2 regions of the Pseudomonas sp. XS1P51 genome follow, and region 2 is predicted to be linked to the other one. Evidence: riboswitches for the same ligand, from Rfam matches in the RefSeq annotation. Region 2 holds a riboswitch; the other holds the start of a gene.
What was found. Region 2 has a riboswitch for cobalamin ahead of cobO (cob(I)yrinic acid a,c-diamide adenosyltransferase). Riboswitches for the same ligand answer to the same signal wherever they lie in the genome.
Positions count from the first base shown of each region.

Region 1 (7,432 bases), 2.3 Mb from region 2:
GTCTATGAGTTTCTGCTGGGGATCGCGATCGGCATGATCTACCGTCGTGGCTGGATCAAACCCGGTTTGTGGCTGCCATTGCTGGGCGTTGGCGGCGCGTTGCTGGCGATTTATCTCCTGGCGCCTGAACCACGATTTTTGGCCTGGGGCGTTCCGAGCGCAGTGTTGGTGGTGGCCTGCATGGCGCTGGAGCGGTTCTTCGAGAACAGCCGGCTGTTCAAGCTGCTCGGCGATTGTTCCTACTCGGTTTACCTGATGCATGTGTTGGTGCTATCCGCCGGTGGCTTTGTCGCTCAGCGTTATGGCATCAATTCCTACGTGATGTTCGCCGTTTGTGTCGCGACAATCGGTCTGGCGTCGTGGGCAAGTTACGAATGGGTGGAAAAATGCAGCTATCGGTGGCTTAAAGCCTGGATTGACGGCGAACCGTCTGATCATGCCGAGCTGGCGCTTTCCCGACAAAAATACTAGGACTTTGTACGGCGCGATGATTGGCGTAAACTGCGCCCAAGCCTGCGAGGAGTTTCCATGACCGCTATTACCATCACCGACGCCGCCCATGATTATCTGGCTGATCTGCTCTCCAAGCAGAACACCCCGGGCATCGGCATCCGCGTCTTTATCACCCAGCCTGGCACTCAGTACGCCGAAACCTGCATTGCCTACTGCAAGCCGGGCGAAGAAAAACCTGAAGACACGGCGCTGGGGCTGAAAAGCTTCACCGCTTACATCGATTCGTTCAGCGAAGCTTTCCTGGACGATGCGGTAGTCGACTACGCCACCGACCGCATGGGCGGCCAGCTGACCATCAAGGCGCCAAACGCCAAAGTGCCGATGGTCAATGCCGACAGCCCGGTCAACGAGCGCATCAACTACTACCTGCAAACCGAGATCAACCCGGGGCTGGCCAGCCACGGCGGTCAGGTCAGCCTGATCGATGTGGTCGAGGACGGCATCGCCGTTCTGAAATTCGGCGGCGGTTGCCAGGGCTGCGGCCAGGCAGACGTCACCCTGCGCGAAGGCATCGAGCGTACCTTGCTCGAGCGCATTCCCGAGCTCAAGGGTGTTCGTGACGTCACCGACCACACGCAGAAAGAAAACGCCTACTACTAAGGTGTTCGCTGCGACATGAAAAAACGGCGCCCCGTGAGCGCCGTTTTTTTATGGGTGATCGGTTGAAGCCTAAAAGATCGCAGCCTTCGGCAGCTCCTACGGGTGTATGCAATTCCCCTGTAGGAGCTGCCGAAGGCTGCGATCTTTTGATCTTATGGGCGATACAAATGCGCATGCCCAGCGCGGTACAGTGATGACTCACTGAAGTGATCGCTACCCAGCACCCGGCCCACCAGAATCAACGCCGTACGCCGAAACCCCTTGGCTTCTACCTTCCCGGCAATATCCGCCAGCGTCCCTACGACCCAATCCTGATCCGGCCAGGTCGCCCGGTGAATCACTGCGATCGGACAATCCGCGCCGTAATGCGGCAGCAATTCGACCAGGATTTTCTCCAGATGATTGACCCCCAAGTGAATCGCCATGGTTGCCCCATGCTGCGCCAGACTCCCCAACTCTTCGCCGGCCGGCATCGCGGTCTTGTCGGCGTAGCGAGTCAGAATCACGCTCTGCGACACGTCCGGCAAGGTCAGTTCCGCCCCCAGAAGCGCCGCGCAGGCGGCCGTGGCGGTCACACCGGGAATGATTTCAAACGCAATGCCGAGTTCACGCAGATAACGAATCTGCTCGCCAATGGCGCCATACAGGCTCGGATCGCCGGAATGCACCCGAGCGACATCCTGGCCGTTGGCATCGGCGGTCTTGATCAGCTCGATGATCTGTTCCAGGTGCAGTTCGGCGCTGTTGACCACCTGTTCGGCCTGATGGCCCTCCAGCACGGCGGCGGGCACCAACGATCCGGCATAGATGATCACCGGGCAGCTGCGAATCAGTCGTTGGCCTTTGACGGTGATCAGTTCCGGGTCGCCGGGACCTGCGCCAATGAAGTAGACGGTCATCGTCGTTTCCTGTCAGAAAAAAGGGGGCAGGGCAGGCTTCAGATGAAGAATGCTCATGATCGAAGGCGGGGATTATCGGGGATTTTACGCAGCACAGGCCAATGCCAAGGTTGCCTGGGCATATTTTTGTCGTGGAATCAGCAGTTTTGCCGGGGCCTGGGCCAGTTGCTCAGCAAGGGCCAGCGCGGCACTTTCCGCTACGCCGTAGCAGCCGGTGCGTTCGAACGCGATGTCCGAATGATGGCTGAGTTGCGGTTGATAGCCAGCCAATTGTTCACTGCTAAAGTACATCAGCGGCAGCGCGAGTTGTTCGGCGAGCTCGATCAAGCCAGGTTCATCGCGTTTCAGTTCGATGCTGGCCAGCGCCTTGATCTGGTGCAGTTCGATTTGATGAGCCTGTAACGCCTGATCGAGCAACGCCCGCAGCGTGCTGACGGGGCAGCCGCGTTGGCAGCCCAGGCCGACCACCAGGGTCGGCGCTGCGCTGACATCAGTCATGCGTGGTATTGGCCATCGCTTTTGCGGCGGAACAACCAGGCACTGATCAGGCCCAAGGCCAGCCAGAACGCCACGTTGGTCAGCTGCGAAGCGATTTTGAACTGCGATTCCAGCACTTCCGGAGCGAGCATCGAATGGACTTCCGGTTGCGGCGCGCCGATCACATGGGGAACGGCCAGGATCGCCACGCCGAGGATTTTCATCAGCCAGTGGCGGCTGAACACGATCAGGGCGATACCGACAGCGGTGGAGGCGGCTGTACCGATCCACCAGATCTGCCGTTGCGCCAGATCGGCAGCGACAGTGCCCGGCAGCTCAGGTGGCAGGCCCAGCGTCGGCGCCAGTACGAACGTCGCATAACCGGCCAAGCCCCAGAGCAGGCCCTGAGAGGTTTTAGTCGGTGCGCGCAAGGTGTAGAGACCAGCGAGCATCAGGGCGAAACCCACGGCAACCACCAGATTACCCCCGGTGGTCGACAGCACGCGCTGCCAGCCGTCTTCCGGCTCCCAGGCTTCGGCATCGTGGGTGTGAGCGGCGACGGCACCTGCGGCGTGTTCGTGGATTTCAACAGCGGCCGGCTCGGATTTTTCGTAGGTCTCGGCTTGTAAAATCAGTGGCGAGACCCAGAAACTTTGCAGCAGCGTCAGCAACAGGGCGGCCAGCAGCCCGGTGAAACCTGCGGTTTGCGCAATACGCTTGATCATGTCGGCAGGTCTCAATGGCACGGGAATGCGGCGCTGTGACGGGTATCGTGAGCGGCGTTGTGCACCGCTTCGATGTGCGAGAAACCGGCGAAATACACAAGGCACGCGCCCAGGATCGACGCACACACGGCGGCGGTCAGGCGTTGAGTTTGGGTCGTGGTGCTGCTGGCGGTGCTCTTATCGGTGTTGCTGGGGCCGGTACTGCTGATGATCGACATGGCGCTTCCCTCTGGTCTGTCAGCGGGTGAATAGAGCGCATGGAGGACCCCTGCGAATCGCGCACGCAGAGGCTCAAACAGCGCCCGCCCACCGCGGGTTTGTTATTCAGTGAACGTAACGGTCACTGTGTGTTGCGGGCCGGTCTCCGGGCTCACGAGGGGCTTGGGCTGACGCCGAAACCTGCAAGAATCACCTTCCCATGCCGAACTGCTGGCACAGTGGATTTGATCCTTCGCTCGCTTACCGTTGCGGGGGCAGCACCGGACTGACATGGCTTTGAGTAAAGCACATGATTCACCGGTTTCCCGTTTCACCCTGTGAAGGGCACCCGTAACAAGGCGTGTAGGAGAGCATGGCCGGGGGCTGGGCGTCAATTGGCATGGGTTCTCAACTCGGCACTGAAGTGACTTCATCGCGAGCAGGCTCGCTCCCACATTCGATTGCGGCCAACTGTGGGAGCGAGCCTGCTCGCGAAGGGGCCGGTGACGACGCTACAAGACATTGACCCGCCCCCAAGCGATGCGTAGCCTTGCGCTTTCGAGGTTCTTCGGCGTTTGCCGAAGCTAAGAAGGGAACGCGGTCGATGCCGCGGCTGCCCCCGCAACTGTGAACGGTGATGTTCGCTGCCACGCCACTGCAAGCCCTATCGATCGGGCACGCGGGAAGGCGCAGCCAACGCCAGTCCAACGACTGGCAAGCCGTCAGCCAGGAGACCTGCCTCGACACAGATTCTCACTACAACCGGGCGGGGTGATCCGGTGGCGAACTCTCCCGCGCGCGCATCCGTCGCAGCGATTGTCGTCCCGTATGCCCGCCACCTTGCCAAAGGGCATCCGATGAAAACACTGGCCAAACTTCCCGTCACCATCGTTACCGGCTTCCTCGGCTCGGGCAAAACCACTTTGCTGCGGCACATGCTCGACAATGCTCAAGGCCGTCGCATTGCGGTGATCGTCAACGAGTTCGGCGAGCTGGGCATCGACGGCGAAATCCTCAAGCAGTGCTCCATTGGCTGCACCGAAGAAGAAGCCAACGGCCGCGTCTATGAACTGGCCAACGGCTGCCTGTGCTGCACCGTTCAGGAAGAATTCTTCCCGGTGATGCGCGAACTCGTCGCCCGTCGCGGCGACCTCGATCACATCCTCATCGAAACCTCGGGCCTGGCCCTGCCAAAGCCGCTGGTTCAAGCCTTCCAGTGGCCGGAAATCCGCAGCGCCTGCACCGTTGACGCGGTCATCACCGTCGTCGACAGCCCGGCCGTCGCCGCCGGCACCTTCGCCGCATTCCCGGACCAGGTCGACGCCCAGCGCAAGCTCGACCCGAACCTGGATCACGAATCGCCACTGCACGAGCTGTTCGCCGATCAACTGGCCAGCGCCGACCTGGTGATCCTCAACAAGGCTGACCTGATCAGCCCTGAAGACCTGGCCCGCGTGCGCCTGGAAGTCGCCGAAGAGCTGCCACCCGCGGTAAAAGTCATCGAAGCCAGCAGCGGTCGCCTGCCACTGGACGTACTGATCGGCCTTGGTGCCGGCTCCGAAGAACACATCGACAGCCGTCACAGCCATCACGATCACCACCATGAAGGTGAAGACGATCACGATCACGATGCATTTGATTCGATCTCCATCGAACTGCCGCAAGCCGACGAAAGCCTGCTGATGGACGCGCTGACCCAACTGGTGGTCAAGCACGGCATCCTGCGCGTCAAGGGTTTCGCCGCGATCCCGAACAAACCGATGCGCCTGTTGATCCAGGGCGTGGGCACGCGTTTCGACAAGCATTTTGACCGTCAGTGGGGCGCCGATGAAGCGCGTACCACCCGCCTGGTGTTGATCGGTCAGGAGCTGGACGCCGCTCAACTCGAAGCGCAATTGCGCGCTGCACTCAGCGTTTAAGCCATGCACCTGCTCAGGACCCAGCCCGGCGGTTTCGTGTCGGATGACAACATCGCCGACCTTGGACAAACCCCCGCCGAGCTGGTGATCCTGTGCAGCGGCGATTCCAGCCTGGCGCTGCTCGCCGAAGCGGCGCAGCAGTTGCCCGACGATTACCCGAGCGTGCGTCTGGCCAACCCGATGCAGGTGCAGAATCACGCGTCGGTCGACCTGTATGTCGACGAAGTGCTGCGCCACGCCAAGGTGATCTTGATTTCACTGCACGGCGGCATCGCTTATTGGCGGTATGGCGTCGAGCGTCTGGTGGAGTTGTCCGAGCGCGGTGTGCAGCTGATTCTGGTGCCCGGCGATGATCGCCCCGACCCGGAGCTCAGCGACCTGAGCACGGTGGTTGCCGAGGACCGCGACCGGCTCTGGCATTACCTGCGTCAGGGCGGCATGGCCAATGCCCTTGACCTGTTTCGCTGCCTCGCCAATCGCTGGCTGGATCGCGACTACGCCTGGGCCGAGCCGCAAACCCTGCCACGCACGGCGATTTACCATCCACAAAAAAAACCGGCGGCACTGAGCGATTGGCACGCCGACTGGCAGGCCGATCAGCCGGTGGCGGCGGTGCTGTTTTACCGCTCGCATTTGCAGGCGGCGAACACCGCGTTCATCGATGTTTTCTGCCAGCGTTTGCAAGCGGCGGGGTTGAACCCGTTGCCGATTGCCGTGGCCAGTTTGAAAGAACCCGGCTGCCTGACGGTGGTCGAGGATTGGCTGGACGAGGTTGAGGCCGGGGTGATTCTCAACACCACCGGTTTTGCCCAGTCCAGTCCAGAAGCGCCGCACCTGCGGCCGTTTCGCCGCAACATCCCGGTGATCCAGGCCATCTGCGCCCAGGACAACGAACCCGGTTGGCGAGCGAGCGAGCAGGGCCTCGGGCCGCGAGATTTGGCGATGCACATCGCGCTGCCTGAACTGGACGGGCGGATCATCAGCCGGCCGATCAGCTTCAAGGACCTGGCGTGGCGCAGCGAGCGCAGTCAGTCCGATGTGGTCTGCTACCGGCCACAACCGGAACGCATGGACTTTGTCGCTGAACTGGCGCGGCGCTGGATCGATCTGGCGCGGCGTCCCAACGCTGAAAAACGCATCGCCCTGATCTTCGCCAACTACCCGACCCGCGACGGTCGTATCGGCAATGGCGTTGGCCTCGATACGCCGGCCGTCGCGTTGAATATCCTGCGTGCGCTTCATGAGGAGGGTTATCCGCTACCGGCCGGACTGCCGGACAGCGGCACCGCGCTGATCCAGCAATTGCTCGGCGGTGTCAGCAACGACCTCGACACCCTCGACCAGCGTCCCTGTCAGCAAAGCCTGGCGATGGACGACTATCTGCTGATGTTCAACGCGCTCCCCGAAGCCAACCGCCAGGCTGTGCTGGAACGCTGGGGCGCACCTGAAAGCGACCCGATGTGCCGGGGCGGGCGAATGATGATCGCCGGGCTGCGTTTCGGCCTGACCTTCGTCGGCATTCAACCGGCCCGGGGTTATCAGGTCGACCCGAGCGCGGTCTATCACGACCCGGACCTGGTGCCGCCCCACGGCTATCTGGCGTTCTACTTCTGGTTGCGCAACACCTATGGCGCCCACGGTGTGATCCACGTCGGCAAGCACGGCAACCTCGAATGGCTGCCAGGCAAAGGCGTCGGCCTTTCGGAAAACTGCTGGCCGGATGCGTTGCTCGGGCCGTTGCCGAATATCTATCCGTTTATCGTCAACGACCCGGGTGAGGGCGCCCAGGCCAAGCGTCGCACGCAAGCGGTGATCATCGATCACCTGATGCCGCCGCTGACCCGCGCCGAAACCTACGGTCCGCTGCGCAATCTTGAGTTGTTGGCCGACGAATATTACGAAGCGCAATTGCTCGATCCACGCCGCGCCCGGGAATTGCAGCGCGACATCCTGCAACTGGTGCGCGACACGCACATCGACCGTGAACTGCAACTGGACGAAAAACTCGACAGCGACGCCGATGCGGCAATCTGGCTGCCGCGTCTGGACACTTATTTGTGCGACTTGAAAGAGTCGCAGATCCGCGATGGTCTGCATGTGT
Region 1 covers NZ_CM142707.1:2,104,031-2,111,462, reverse strand. The annotation lists gene ACYZUD_RS09670 (acyltransferase family protein) at 1-471, shown strand, start outside; gene nfuA (Fe-S biogenesis protein NfuA) at 529-1,113, shown strand; gene cobM (precorrin-4 C(11)-methyltransferase) at 1,266-2,012, opposite strand; gene ACYZUD_RS09655 (cobalamin biosynthesis protein) at 2,097-2,510, opposite strand; gene ACYZUD_RS09650 (CbtA family protein) at 2,507-3,214, opposite strand; gene ACYZUD_RS09645 (CbtB domain-containing protein) at 3,226-3,432, opposite strand; cobalamin riboswitch at 3,553-3,780, opposite strand; cobalamin riboswitch at 3,957-4,169, shown strand; gene cobW (cobalamin biosynthesis protein CobW) at 4,270-5,331, shown strand; gene cobN (cobaltochelatase subunit CobN) at 5,335-7,432, shown strand, end outside.
Region 1: another riboswitch for cobalamin. It lies ahead of cobW (cobalamin biosynthesis protein CobW); the one in region 2 lies ahead of cobO (cob(I)yrinic acid a,c-diamide adenosyltransferase).

Region 2 (7,432 bases):
TCCCAAGCCTTTTCGCCAGAAGCGGAAGACGTGCTGTTTCGCGCGCTCGGGCTCGTTGGCACGCCCTATCGCTGGGGTGGCAACACACCGGATTCGGGCTTTGATTGCAGCGGGCTGATCGGCTATGTCTACCGTGATGTTGCGGGTATTTCCTTGCCACGCACCACTCGCGAGATGATCAGCATGCAAGCGGCCAGTGTAGGCAAGGAAGGCCTGCAAACCGGCGACCTGATTTTCTTCGCCACCAATGGCGGCTCTCAGGTCAGCCATGCCGGGATCTACGTCGGTGAAGGTCGCTTCGTCCATGCGCCGGCCACCGGTGGCACGGTGAAGCTCGACAGCTTGTCCAAGGCTTATTGGCAGAAAGCCTACCTGAGCGCCAAGCGCGTTTTGCAACCTGAGCACCTGGCGCGCAATCCCTAGTTGGCAGAGGTTGTCATGACCGCTCGCACGCTCAATCTCGACGATTCCCTGTATCAATACCTGCTCGACGTTTCCCTGCGGGAAACGCCGCTGCTCAAGCGCCTGCGCGACGAAACCCAGGCGCTGCCCATGGCACGCTGGCAGGTGGCGCCGGAGCAGGGGCAGTTCCTCGCGTTGCTGGTGAAGCTCACCGGCGCCAGAAAGCTGCTGGAAGTCGGCACCTTCACCGGTTATAGCGCCCTGTGCATGGCGGCGGCATTGCCAGATGACGGTTCGCTGATCTGCTGTGATATTCCCGGTGACTACAACGCCATCGCGCGCCGTTACTGGCAGGAGGCCGGGCTCGCCGATCGAATTGACCTGCGCCTGGCACCTGCACTGGAAACCCTGAGCCAGCTGGATCAGCCAGGGCAATTCGATCTGATCTTCATCGATGCCGACAAGGCCAACTATCCTGGCTATCTGGAGCATGCGCTGCGTCTGCTGCGCGTTGGTGGCCTGGCGGTGTTCGATAACACGCTGTGGAGCGGAAGGGTGCTGGAGGCGAATCCGGAAAGCGAAGACACCCGCGCCATCCAGGCGCTCAATCGCGCCTTGAAGGATGATTTGCGTGTGGATCTGTCGTTGTTGCCGTTGGGGGATGGATTAACGTTGTGCCGCAAGAAGTAGGTGGTCGTTGAAAGGATCGCAGCCTTCGGCAGCTCCTACATTGGATGGCGTACACCCTGTAGGAGCTGCCGAAGGCTGCGATCTTTTGATCTTTATTTAGTCGCGGATACGCGCCACACCTTGTTCCCCACATCATCCGCCACCAGCAAACCTCCCTGCTGATCAATCACCACGCCCACCGGACGGCCCATGGCTTTTTCGTCGTCAGTGAGGAAGCCTGTGAGCACATCAACCGGTTGCCCGTTCGGTTTTCCCCCCGCGAACGGCACGAAAATCACTTTATAACCACTGTGCGGCTTGCGATTCCACGAGCCGTGCTGGCCGATGAATGCGCCTTCCTTGAACTGCGCCGGCAGTGCGTTGCCTTCGGCAAACGTCAGGCCCAGCGACGCGGTATGCGGACCGACCGCGTAGTCCGGCGCAATGGCTTTGGCCACAAGGTCCGGGTTTTGCGGTTCGACGCGAATGTCGACGTGCTGGCCGTAATAGCTGTAAGGCCAGCCGTAGAACCCGCCGTCCTTCACGGAAGTGATGTAGTCCGGCACCAGGTCGCTGCCGATTTCGTCCCGCTCATTGACCGCCGTCCACAGCGCGCCGCTCTGCGGCTCCCAGGCCAGGCCGTTTGGATTGCGAATCCCCGAGGCGAAGATCCGATGGTTGCCGGTGGCGCGGTCCACTTCCCAGATCGCCGCGCGACCTTCTTCCTGATCCAGGCCGTTTTCGCCGACATTGCTGTTGGAGCCCACCGTGACGTACAGCTTGCTCCCGTCCTTGCTGGCGATGACGTTTTTGGTCCAGTGGTGATTCAGCGTGCCGCCCGGCAGGTCGACCACTTTGATCGGCTGCGACTTGATCGCCGTATCGCCATTTTCATAGTGGAAGCGCAGCAGGCGATCCGTGTCGGCGACGTACAGGTCATTGCCGATCAGGGTCATGCCGAACGGTGAATTGAGGTTTTCCAGAAACACTGTGCGGGTTTCGGCGATGCCGTCGTGATCCTTGTCCCGCAGCAATGTGATGCGGTTCGGGCTCGGTACGCCAGCACCGGCCCGGCCCATGACTTTACCCATGACCCAGCCACGAATGCCTTTGCCGTCATCGGGTTTGGGTGGTGCGTTGGTTTCAGCGACCAGCACGTCGCCATTGGGCAGCACATAGAGCCAGCGCGGGTGATCGAGCCCTTCGGCAAACGCCGCCACCTGAGTCCCCGCCGCGGCGGTGGGTTTGGCACCGTCCGGCCAGCCGATCGCCGGGGCGATGTTCACCGTCGGGATCAGGGTCTTGTTCGGTTCTGGCAGTTTGGGCGACGGTCCGGTGCCGTCGGAGACTTGCAGGCTGGAGGTTTCACCACAGGCGGCGAGCCCTCCGGCGAGCGCGATGACGAGAACGAGCTGGGGCTTGCGCATGCTGATCTTCCCTATGAATGCATTGACCTAATCATAGAGAAGCTTAGTCGTGCGATGGTTCAACCGGTCAGCCGCGGGCTTCCCTGAGCAAGATGGCAATGCCGGGGTGATAGTTGCCGGCTTCGTTGCGCAACTTGCGATAGGCGTACGGGAAATACCAGGCCACGGCGCAGGTATGTTCCTTTTGCAGGTCGTCGACCATGTCCTGAAGCTCTTCCGGCGTAGCACTATGCTGGGCCTTTTGCGGTGCAACGAACAGGCAGCCGAGTTTCAGGTCGCTGGCGTAGGCGATCCTTTTCGCGTCGCTGGTGATATCGATCAGGGCCTGACTCAGGTTCAGACTGTTGACCCGCGGCCAGCGTTGAGTGGCCTGAAGGTAGGCGCGTTCTTCGGGGGTGGCGATAAACAGATCGGCGCGGGCGTTGCGTTCACCTTCTTCGTTCTGTTTGCGGGTTGGCGTTTGTTGCAGCGTGACCATTTCCGCCATCCAGGCAGCCGCGGAGAGCAACCCGAGGTTGGCTTTTTCGTCGTACCAGTAAGGCGTGTCGTTATCGCCACGCACGGCATTGTAGCGGTCGATACAGTCAAACCAGCGTTCCAGCACCGGACGCAGGAATTCCAGCTTCGGGTTGCTGATGATCATGCCTTGCATGTGGCTCCCTCTTCTTATTGTGTTGTCAGGTTGTGGCTCTTTGATATCACTGCTGTGAGTGTGGCACAAGATTGACGTCATTTAGTTGATCAACGGCAGTTATTCGCTCAGTGGCGTCCCGGCTTTAATTGACGCTCCACCCCCAACCCTCTAACCTTCGCGGCTTGTTTCAGGTGCTCTGTGGCATTGGTCGACAGAGTGAAACAGGGAAGCCGGTGAGTCATCTCTTCCAGGGAAGAAGATCACGATCCCGGCGCTGCCCCCGCAACGGTAAATGAGTGAAGACTGTGCCTTGAGCCACTGTGTCGATAATCGACATGGGAAGGCGCGCAGTCCGGCGAACGCCGCTCATGAGCCCGGAGACCGGCCTGATTCATCCAGTGGCATCACGGTGGGCGATGCCAGGCTTCTTGCCGTCTATTCTTGTGCCTGCCCGCCGTTTCCAGCCTCAACGGAGAGCTCCCCCATGACTGATACCCCCGATCGTGACGAACGCCATTTGGCGCGCATGTTGCGTAAAAAAGCCGTAATCGACGAACGCATCGCCAACTCTCCGAATGAATGCGGCCTGCTGCTGGTGCTGACCGGCAACGGCAAAGGCAAGAGCAGTTCGGCGTTCGGCATGCTCGCCCGGTCCATGGGTCATGGCATGCAGTGCGGCGTGGTGCAGTTCATCAAGGGCCGCAACAGCACCGGCGAAGAATTATTCTTCCGGCGCTTCCCCGAGCAGGTGCGTTTTCATGTAATGGGCGAAGGCTTTACCTGGGAAACTCAGGACCGCCAGCGCGACATCGCCGCCGCCGAGGCCGCTTGGGCGGTGTCGCGCGAATTGCTGCGCGATCCGTCCATCGGCCTGGTGGTGCTCGATGAATTGAACATCGCCCTCAAGCACGGTTACCTCGATCTCGATCAGGTGCTCAGCGATTTGCAGGCGCGTCCGCCGATGCAGCATGTGGTGGTTACCGGTCGCGGCGCCAAACCGGAGATGATTGAACTGGCCGACACCGTTACCGAAATGGGCGTGATCAAGCACGCATTCCAGGCCGGGATCAAAGCGCAAAAAGGCGTCGAATTGTGAGTCAACCACGTCATTGCCCGGCGGTATTGATTGCCGCGCCGGCCTCCGGTCAGGGCAAGACCACTGTCACCGCTGCGTTGGCCCGTTTGCATCGCAATCAGGGGCGCAAGGTTCGCGTGTTCAAGTGCGGCCCGGATTTCCTCGACCCGATGATTCTCGAGCGCGCCAGCGGTGCGCCGGTGTATCAACTGGACATGTGGATGGTCGGCGAGCAGGAAAGTCGTCGATTGTTGTGGGAAGCAGCCGGTGAGGCGGACCTGATCCTCATCGAAGGCGTCATGGGGCTGTTCGACGGTACGCCGTCCAGCGCCGATCTGGCGCGACACTTTGGTGTGCCGGTGCTTGGCGTGATCGACGGCACCGCCATGGCGCAGACCTTTGGTGCGCTGGCCCTGGGGCTGGCTCGCTATCAGCCGGACTTGCCGTTCGCCGGGGTGTTGGCGAACCGCGTCGGCACGTTGCGTCACGCGCAATTGCTCGAAGGTAGCCTGACCGAAGGCTTGCGCTGGTACGGTGCGTTGTCCCGGGAAACCGGGATCGAATTGCCGAGTCGGCATCTTGGTCTGGTTCAGGCCAGCGAGCTCAATGATCTCGATCTGCGTCTCGATGCGGCGGCCAATGCCTTGGCCAGCAGCTGCGAGGTCGCGCTGCCGCCGGCGGTGGAATTTGCCGCTCCTGATGTGATCGCTGCCGAGCCATTGCTGGCCGGCGTGCGGATTGCCGTGGCCCGTGACGAGGCGTTTGCCTTTACCTATGGCGCGAGCCTGGATCTGCTGCGGGCCATGGGCGCCGAGCTGCTGTTTTTTTCGCCGATCCGTGACGCAAGCTTGCCGGAGGCAGGCAGCCTCTACTTGCCCGGCGGATACCCTGAATTGCACCACGTGGCGCTTTCACGGAACACAACGATGCTGACCGCCATTCGTGCTCACCATGCCGCCGGGAAACCGCTGCTGGCTGAATGCGGCGGCATGCTTTATCTGCTCGATTCGTTGACCGATGTCGAGGGCACTCGCGCTGAACTGGTCGGCTTGCTGGCAGGGGATGCGGTGATGCAAAAGCGTCTGGCAGCGTTGGCACTGCAAGCGGTCGAATTGCCGGAAGGTTCGTTGCGCGGGCACACCTATCACCATTCGTTGACCCGCACTGAACTTGAGCCGATTGCTCGAGGCCTGAGCCCTAACGGTGGGCGTGGGGCGGAGGCGGTTTATCGTGAGGGGCGGATGACAGCCTCTTATGTGCATTTCTATTTTCCGTCCAATCCATCGGCGGTTGCCGCGTTGTTTGCGCCTGACCTTGAGGTCGCCTTCGCGAGCAGGCTCGCTCCCACAGTTGACCGTGTATTACCTGAAGAAATGCAAATCCCTGTGGGAGCGAGCCTGCTCGCGAAGCGGCCATGACGGACAACGCTTTTTCCGAAGCCGAACGCGCGGCCGTCTACCGAGCCATCGGCGAACGCCGCGACATGCGCCACTTCAGCGGCGGTACGGTCGAGCCCGAGTTGTTGAGGCGCCTGCTCGAAGCCGCACACCAGGCACCGAGTGTCGGCCTGATGCAGCCCTGGCGGTTCATCCGCATCAGCGATCGAACCCTGCGCGGCAAGATCCAGCAGTTGGTAGAAGAAGAACGAATCCGCACCGCCGAAGCCCTCGGCGAGCGCACTGATGAATTCATGAAGCTCAAGGTCGAAGGCATCAACGATTGCGCCGAGGTATTGGTCGCAGCGCTGATGGACGATCGCGAGCGTCACATCTTCGGCCGTCGCACCTTGCCGGAAATGGACATGGCCTCGTTGTCCTGTGCGATCCAGAACCTGTGGCTTGCGTCCCGCGCCGAAGGGCTAGGCATGGGCTGGGTCTCACTGTTCGAGCCACAAGCACTGGCAGACCTGCTGGGTTTGCCCGCCGGAGCCAAGCCATTGGCAGTTCTTTGCCTGGGACCGGTCAAGGAATTCTATCCGGCGCCGATGCTGGTACTCGAAGGCTGGGCGCAGGCGCGTCCGCTCAGCGAATTGCTGTATGAAAATTATTGGGGAGTGAGTCAATGAGTGTGGCGTTGTTGAGTGTCGCCGCGGTTGCGCTGGATGCGCTGCTGGGTGAACCCAAACGCTGGCATCCGCTGGTGGCGTTCGGCCGTTTTGCTGACCGCATCGAGCAACGTTTCAATGGTGAGGGTCGCGGCTGGCGCAGTCATGGGGTCACCGCTTGGGTGATCGCGGTGTTGCCGCTGACCTTGCTGGCCACGGCGTTTTCCTGGGCGCCTTATGTCGGCTGGATCGTCGAGATTCTCGTCCTTTATTGCGCCCTTGGCATGCGCAGCCTCGGCGAGCATGTCGAGCCGGTGGCCAAGGCCCTGCGTAGTGATGATCTGGAAGAGGCGCGCGCGCGCGTGGGGTATCTGGTCAGCCGTCAGACCAGCGAACTGGATAAAACCGAAGTGGCACGCGCCGCCACCGAATCGGTGCTGGAGAACGGCAGCGATGCCGTGTTTGCCGCGTTGTTCTGGTTTGCCGTGGCCGGTGCACCGGGCGTGGTGCTCCATCGATTGAGCAACACCCTGGATGCTATGTGGGGTTATCGCAACGAACGCTTCGAGCGCTTCGGTTGGGCGGCAGCAAAGATCGATGACGTGCTCAACTATATTCCTGCACGCCTGGTGGCGTTGACCTACGCGCTGCTGGGCAAAACCCGACTGGCGTTGAAATGCTGGCGCACCCAGGGCCCGACCTGGGACAGCCCGAATGCCGGCCCGGTGATGGCGGCGGGTGCCGGTGCGCTCGGCGTCGAGTTGGGTGGGGCGGCGATTTATCACGGTGAACTGCATCAGCGTCCGCCACTGGGTGAAGGCGTGCCGGCAGACGCCGACGCCATCGACCGTGGCTGGCAATTGGTCCAGCGCGGGGTATGGTTATGGTTGCTGATCCTCTGCGTGGGGGCTGAATTCTATGCTTGAGCACGGTGGCCGATTGCGCAAGGCGGCGCTCGAATACGGCATCGCCGAAGCCGATTGGCTCGACCTGTCCAGCGGCCTTGCGCCCTGGCCGTTTCCGGTCCCGGAGATTCCGCTGCGGGCCTGGGCGCGTTTGCCGGAAACCGATGACGGTCTGGAGCAGGCGGCCTGCGATTACTATGGCGCCGCCCAGGTACTGCCGGTGGCCGGTTCGCAAATGGCAATCCAGCTGCTGCCGCGTTTGCGTCGGGCCGGCAA
Region 2 covers NZ_CM142707.1:7,070,497-7,077,928, forward strand. The annotation lists gene ACYZUD_RS32690 (C40 family peptidase) at 1-423, shown strand, start outside; gene ACYZUD_RS32695 (O-methyltransferase) at 439-1,092, shown strand; gene ACYZUD_RS32700 (PQQ-dependent sugar dehydrogenase) at 1,185-2,498, opposite strand; gene ACYZUD_RS32705 (hypothetical protein) at 2,566-3,150, opposite strand; cobalamin riboswitch at 3,305-3,536, shown strand; gene cobO (cob(I)yrinic acid a,c-diamide adenosyltransferase) at 3,617-4,228, shown strand; gene ACYZUD_RS32715 (cobyrinate a,c-diamide synthase) at 4,225-5,625, shown strand; gene bluB (5,6-dimethylbenzimidazole synthase) at 5,622-6,272, shown strand; gene cbiB (adenosylcobinamide-phosphate synthase CbiB) at 6,269-7,177, shown strand; gene cobD (threonine-phosphate decarboxylase CobD) at 7,170-7,432, shown strand, end outside.